DNA from 3 places in the Tardiphaga sp. OK245 genome. Region 3 is predicted to be linked to each of the others. Evidence: predicted binding sites of a transcription regulator. Region 3 holds the regulator's gene; each other region holds the start of a gene.
The links. Region 3 encodes PhoB, which activates phosphate uptake and scavenging genes when phosphate is short. Its sites were predicted from a motif close to TGTCATNNANCTGTCAT; they were not measured.
Positions count from the first base shown of each region.

Region 1 (2,261 bases), on a different contig from region 3:
TCGCCGCGTGCCTGCTTGATGGCCAGCGCCGCGAGCTCGCGGTCATAGAGCGAGCCTTCGGTCATCACGCGATCGACGGCGAGGCCGAGCTGATTGGAGATCTGCGCCAGCGATATTTCCGGCACGTCGCGATCGCCGCGGCGTTCATGAGCGAGCAGACGATGCGCATTCTCGATGGCGCGTTCGCCACCCTTGACGGCGACATACATGCTCAGCCCTCCTTCGCGACAAGGCGCGTGGTGCGCGGCAGCGCGACGATGGATTCGCCGGAGACCAGCACGAGATCGATGCCGCGGGGAAACAGCGAGGCATTCAGCGCAAGACGATCCAGCAGATTCGGCACGCCGATCGCGGCGCGCAGGATGGTGGCGCCGTCGATCCCGGGACCGCGCAATTCATAGGTCGGGCCTTCAGTCAGGCTCGCCACCTGCAGAATGATCGTGGTGGAGCGATCCGGATATTCGCCGGTGCCGAAGGCGAAGTGCTCGAAGGACGGTAGCGCAGCGGGATCGGCCACCACGGCAAAGGCGCACACCGCCGGATCGGCAATCACAGGCGCGCTGGTATGAAACTTGATCCACTTGGCGACATCCATGGTCGCCGCCAGCTTGGCATCGAGCCACACCGGCGTGTCCTGATCGAACAGCGTCAGCGCGATGGCCGCCGCGCCGCGCATCATTGGCGCAGGTACGCCCGAAACAGCCTGAATGCGCTGCACGGTACCCGGACGCGCCATCGCATCCATCACCGAACGGAAGGTCGATTGCGCTGCAAGCACCTTGTCCGCGAAACCGGCCGGCATTTCCGCAACTGTCGTCATGATCAGCCCTCCCCGCGCACGAGCGTGTAGAAATCGACTTTGGTTGCCGCCGTCTCTGCGGCCTTGCGCTTGCTATCGGCGACGACGCGCGCGCGCAGCGGCGTGAGCACCTTGGTCTCGACAGCATCTGAAAATTCACAGGTCTGGATGAGTGCATCGCAGAGCGCGATCAGCTGCGCCTTCGCGCCGTCACGACCGAGTGTGTAACCGAAGCCAACCTCGCCGCTGGCAAGCCGTACAGCGGCACGCGACACCGTCGCTTCGCCGAGATTGAATGGCGCGCCATCGCCGCCGATCCGGCCGCGCAGCATCACCAGGCCGTTTTCCGGCTGACGCAGTTGTTCATGGGCGGGAACAGCCACTGCATCGAGATATCCGGCGATATCCGCCGTGGCGCAGTGCCCAAGCACCCCCATCGCCTCACGGCGCCGGGCCTGCTGGTGGTTCAGGGAGGATGAAGTCATGTCACCGTCGCTCAACAAGTTGTATGATTTACTAGACAACTTTATAGGCGGAGGCAATGACCGTTTCGTGACAGCGGCACGATTTTTCGCTAATGCGTGGTCGACATCATTCCGGGACCGATTTTGTGACCATTCAGGACAAGCCAACAGGCGTGGCACTTTGGCGGCATGTGGCCGACGGCATCGAGCGCGGCATTGCAGATGGCCGCTATGGTGCGGGCGAAAAGCTGCCCGGCGAGACTGAACTGGCTGACATCTACCGCGTCAATCGCCACACCGTGCGCCGCGCCCTCGCGACCCTGGCCGAACGCGGCCTGGTGCGCGCCGAGCGCGGGAGCGGCACCTATGTGGAATCGCCAAAGCTTGCATATCCCCTGCGATCACGCACGCGCTTCTCGGAAATTGCCGGTGCCGGCGGGCGCGAGCCGCAAGCGCAATTGATCGGAGCCTGGGACGATGTGGCAACACGCGATCTCGCAAGGCAGCTTGGCCTCAAAGCCGGCGCTCCGCTGATCCGCATCGAGGCGCTGCGCCTCGCTGACAAGACGCCGATCTGCGTCGGCACCAACTGGCTATCCGCCGAACGCTTTCCCGATTTCGGCAAGGTCTATGAGCGCGTGCGCTCGATGACCAAGGCCCTGGCGCATTACGGCATCAAGGACTATCGCCGCGCCTCGACGAAGGTCACCGCAGGGATCATCGATGCGACCGATGCGACACGGCTTGGCGTTGCACTCGGGCGTCCGATCTTGATTGTCGATTCCATCGATGTGGATGCCGACGGCACGCCGCTGAGCGCCACGCATTCGCGCTTCGTCGCCGAGCGCGTCGAATTCGTGGTCGATAGCGGCTCGCTTTAGTTAGAACGGGTCGGTGCCGAGACCCGGCACATCGGCCGGACGCGGCCCCGGCGCCGGCCACAGGAAACGGCGATCCTTCTCGGCAATGGCCACATCGTTGATGCTCGCCTCGCGGCG
Region 1 covers NZ_FNWZ01000001.1:692,834-695,094, forward strand. Annotated here, with positions in the region: gene BLW80_RS03125 (carbon-phosphorus lyase complex subunit) at 1-209, opposite strand, end outside; gene phnH (phosphonate C-P lyase system protein PhnH) at 212-820, opposite strand; gene phnG (phosphonate C-P lyase system protein PhnG) at 823-1,284, opposite strand; gene phnF (phosphonate metabolism transcriptional regulator PhnF) at 1,410-2,144, shown strand; gene BLW80_RS03145 (nuclear transport factor 2 family protein) at 2,145-2,261, opposite strand, start outside.
Region 1: a site for PhoB is predicted at 1,341-1,357, ahead of phnG (phosphonate C-P lyase system protein PhnG). Genes of this name have one in related genera too.

Region 2 (2,261 bases), on a different contig from region 3:
AGGCGGTAAGCCGGTCGGAGCCCCCAAGCTCGGATTGCGAAACAGGCCGGAGCCGGGAAGCGCCGCGTGAGTATCCCCAATTTAATTACCCTCGGGCGCATCCTGCTGGTGCCCGTGATTGTCTGGGCGATTGCCTCGAACCAGATGGAAATCGCCTTTGCAATCTTCGTGATTGCGGGGGTCAGCGATGCCGTGGACGGCTTTCTCGCCAAGCGTTTCAACATGGCCAGCGAACTCGGTGCGCTGCTCGACCCCTTGGCCGATAAGGCGCTGCTGGTCTCGATCTATGTCTCCCTGGGGATATGGGGGGCAGTTCCGCGTTGGATCGTGATTCTCGTGGTGTCGCGGGATATCATGATCGTGGGCGCCGTCATTGTGTCGTGGTTGTTCGGCAAACCGATCCCGATGAAGCCGCTGATGGTATCGAAGCTCAATACGGTGGCGCAGGTGGCCTTCGCAGCCTTGGTTCTTGCTGCCCTCGGATTTGGTTTCAAATCCTCGCCTTACGATTTGATTTTAATGGGCTTTGTGACCATCTTGACGCTGCTCTCTGTGTCCTTCTATCTCGTCGAGTGGATGCGACACATGAGCACCATCGAACCTGGTCAAGAGCCCCGGTAAACCGGTATTCGTGACGTTCGCCGGCGGAGCCGGCAGGAGTATTTGCGTGGTCGCCCGCGTCCAACCCCGTCAATTGGCGTTCGCGCTGCCCCATGCGGAGAGTCTGTCCCGCGACAACTTCCTTGAGGGCCCGGCCAATGCCGAGGCGCTGGGACTGATCGACTGCTGGCCGGATTGGCCGAACCGGGTAATGCTCCTTGTCGGCCCGGAAGGGTCCGGCAAGAGCCATCTGGCGGCGATCTGGGCCGAGGAGGCCGGGGCGCGCTCCACCATGGCGCACAGCCTGACGGCTGCGACGGTTCCGGCTGAGTTGGTGACCAACGCACTGGTGGTGGAGGATCTCAATGCCGGTGCCTTCGATGAGCGGGCACTGTTCCACCTTCTTAATCTGGCACGTCAAGACAACGCCTATGTGCTGATTACGGCGCGGGTCGCCCCGGCCGCCATGGAGGTCGAGTTGCGCGATCTGCGGTCGCGGCTCCGTGCGATCCCGGTAGTCAATCTGCTGCCGCCGGATGACGGGTTGTTTCGGGCGCTGATCGTGAAGTTTTGCGCCGACCGCCAGCTCAGCATCGACGAGAGCGTGGTCAGCTATGTGGCCAGCCGCATCGAGCGGTCATTCGCCGCCGCCCGCCATACGGTGGAATTGCTGGATAGCGAGGCGCTTCGGCTTGGGCGGCCGGTGACCCGTGCATTGGCCGCGGAACTGCTGCGCGACGCCTGACTTAGCCTTGGACGTCAAACGCGGCGCGTCAAACCGTGCCTTGACGGCGCGGCAGGCAGGTTCCTCAATGTCATCGAAGCGTCACGCAACTGACGCAATGTCCGCTGTGATTTGCCGGCACTATAGCGCTGCTTGAACTGGATGGATTGCTGTCTCATGGACTCCGCAGAAGAGATTGTTATTGAAGAGAAAAAGGGCGAAGCGAAGCCGGCAGAGGTGGTCGCGTCGGGTCCCGAGCGCTTCATCAATCGCGAGCTGTCCTGGCTGCATTTCAATCGCCGCGTCCTTGAGGAGTCCGTCAATCCGGGCCATCCGGCGCTGGAGCGCGTCCGCTTCCTGTCGATTTCCGCAAACAACCTTGATGAATTCTTCATGGTCCGCGTCGCCGGTATCAAAGCGCAGGTCCGTGAGGGAATCAGCGAGCGCAGTCCGGACGGCTTGACCCCGGCCGAGCAACTGGTGCTGATCAACAGTGCGGTCTCCAAGCTCGGCAGCGACCAGCAGGCGATCTGGCGCGACCAGCGCGGCATGCTGGCCGATGTCGGAATCGTGCTGCTCGACGGCAAGGAGGTCAGCAAGGCCGACCGGTCCTGGATCGAGGACCACTTCCTCCACAATATTTTCCCGCTGCTGACGCCGCTGGCGATCGACCCGGCGCATCCGTTCCCGTTCATTCCGAGTCTGGGCTTCACCATCGCGCTGCATCTGTCGCGGGTGTCCGACGGCAAGACGATGAACGCGCTGATCCGCATGCCCGGCAAGATCGATCGCTTCATCCGCCTGCCGACCCCCGGCAAGGACGGCGCGGTCCGCCTTATCACGCTGGAACAGGCCACTGGCCTGTTCATCGCGCGTCTATTCCCGGGCTACACTGTTCAGGGGCAGGGTGCCTTCCGCATCATCCGCGACAGTGAAC
Region 2 covers NZ_FNWZ01000003.1:103,528-105,788, forward strand. Annotated here, with positions in the region: gene BLW80_RS13105 (CDP-alcohol phosphatidyltransferase family protein) at 67-621, shown strand; gene BLW80_RS13110 (P-loop NTPase family protein) at 668-1,345, shown strand; gene BLW80_RS13115 (RNA degradosome polyphosphate kinase) at 1,502-2,261, shown strand, end outside.
Region 2: a site for PhoB is predicted at 1,414-1,430, ahead of BLW80_RS13115 (RNA degradosome polyphosphate kinase). Genes of this name have one in related genera too.

Region 3 (2,261 bases):
GCAGCGCAAGGCGCGCCCGGCACAGCAGATGGTGCGCGTCGCCCGCCCGATGGCCCGTGGCAACACAGCATTGGCCCATAACTACGAGATCGAGGCCGAGCCCGACCCGATCGCCTATGACAACATCGTGCCGATCAGCCAGCGCCTGTCGCTGGTCGAACTCAACGAAGCCACCTGCCATTGGCCAATCGGCGATCCGTCGAGCGCGGACTTCTACTTCTGCGGTGGCAAGGCCCTGGCCGGCGCCCCCTATTGCGCACATCACTCGCGCATCGCCTATCAGCCGGCCAGCGACCGCCGCCGCGCGGTGCCGAAGCCGACGCGCTGAGCTGGAAAGCATCTAAACCAAATGAAAATGCCCGGCGATGAGCCGGGCATTTTTTGTTTGGGGGCTTCTAACCTCGCCCCGCTTGCGGGGAAGAAGGAAGATACCTACTCCGCCGCCTTGTCGAACCGGTCGTCCAGCGCGTAGCCGGCGCCGCGCACGGTGCGGATCGGATCTGGCTCACCGGCGGGGTTGAGCAGCTTGCGCAGGCGGCCGATATGCACGTCGACGGTGCGCTCGTCGATATAGATGTCGCGGCCCCAGACGCTGTCGAGCAACTGTTCGCGGCTGAACACGCGGCCCGGATGTTCCAGGAAGAACTCCAGCAGGCGATATTCGGTCGGACCGAGATCGATCGGACGGCTTGAGCGCACGACGCGGCGCTTGTCACGGTCAAGTTCGATGTCGCCAAACGCCAAAACGGTAGCGAGACGCTCGGGAGCTGCACGACGCAGCAGGCCCTTCACGCGGGCCAGGAGCTCCGGCACGGAGAACGGCTTGACGATGTAGTCGTCGGCACCAGTGGCGAGACCGCGAACGCGCTCGCTCTCTTCGCCACGCGCCGTCAGCATGATGATCGGCAATGCCTTGGTTTCGGGCCGTGCGCGCAAGCGGCGGCACAGTTCGATGCCGGACAGGCCCGGCAGCATCCAGTCGAGCACCACGAGATCCGGCACCCGCTCCTTCAAGCGGGTGTCGGCATCGTCGCCGCGAGCGACGGTTTCAACATCATAGCCTTCGGCGTCGAGGTTGTAGCGAAGCAGCGTCGTTAGCGCCTCTTCATCTTCCACAACCAGAATGCGTGCATTCACAGCCATCTTGATCAATACCCTCAGTGACGTCCGACAAGTTTTTAAATCATGATCCTTGCGGAAGACTGGCTCCCACTTTTCCGGATCATGCTTCAGACCGTCGGCGTATTCGCGAATGTGGTCATGTCGCCCTTCGGGCGCTTGTCGAGGATTTGCTGGCCCTCGATCATGTAGAACACGGTTTCCGCAATATTGGTGGCATGGTCACCGATCCGCTCGATGTTCTTGGCGCAGAACATCAGGTGGATACAGAACGAAATGTTACGCGGGTCTTCCATCATATAGGTCAGGAGTTCGCGGAACAGCGAGGTGCAGATCGCGTCGATTTCCTCGTCGCCCTTCCACACCGTCATCGCGGCGGGCAGATCATGTGCGGCATAGGCGTCGAGCACGGCCTTGACCTGGGTGGTCACGAGGTCGGTCATGTGCTCGAGGCCGCGGATCAGCTTCAGCGGATGGAAGTCGCTGTCGAGTGCATTGACGCGCTTACCGATATTCTTGGAGAGATCGCCGATGCGTTCCAGATCGGTAGCGACGCGCAGCGCGCCGACGATCTCGCGCAAATCGACAGCCATTGGCTGGCGCTTGGCGATGGTCAGCACGGCGCGCTCTTCGATCGTGCGCTGCAACTGGTCGATCTCGGAGTCAGTGGCGACGACGCGCGCACCGAGCGCGACGTCCCGGCGGATCAGCGCGTCGACGGATTCGACGATCTGCCGTTCCGCGAGGCCACCCATCTCGGCAACGAGACGGGTCAGCTCCTGCAGATCGTCGTCGAAAGCCTTGGTGGTGTGTTCAAAAGCCATCTCAAATTCCTCCCGCGAATATGTCGCGTCAGCCGAAGCGGCCGGTGATGTAATCCTGGGTGCGGCGATCGGTCGGCGACGTGAAGATCTTGTTGGTCTGATCGAACTCGATCAACTCGCCGAGATACATGAAGGCTGTGCTGTCGGAGACGCGGGCAGCCTGCTGCATGTTATGGGTCACGATCGCGATCGTGTACTGATCCTTCAACTCGTCGATCAGCTCCTCGATCTTCGCAGTCGAGATCGGATCCAGCGCCGAGCACGGCTCGTCGAACAGGATCACTTCCGGCCGCACCGCGATGGTGCGCGCGATGCACA
Region 3 covers NZ_FNWZ01000002.1:1,135,398-1,137,658, reverse strand. Annotated here, with positions in the region: gene BLW80_RS12030 (GcrA family cell cycle regulator) at 1-328, shown strand, start outside; gene phoB (phosphate regulon transcriptional regulator PhoB) at 433-1,137, opposite strand; gene phoU (phosphate signaling complex protein PhoU) at 1,230-1,943, opposite strand; gene pstB (phosphate ABC transporter ATP-binding protein PstB) at 1,972-2,261, opposite strand, start outside.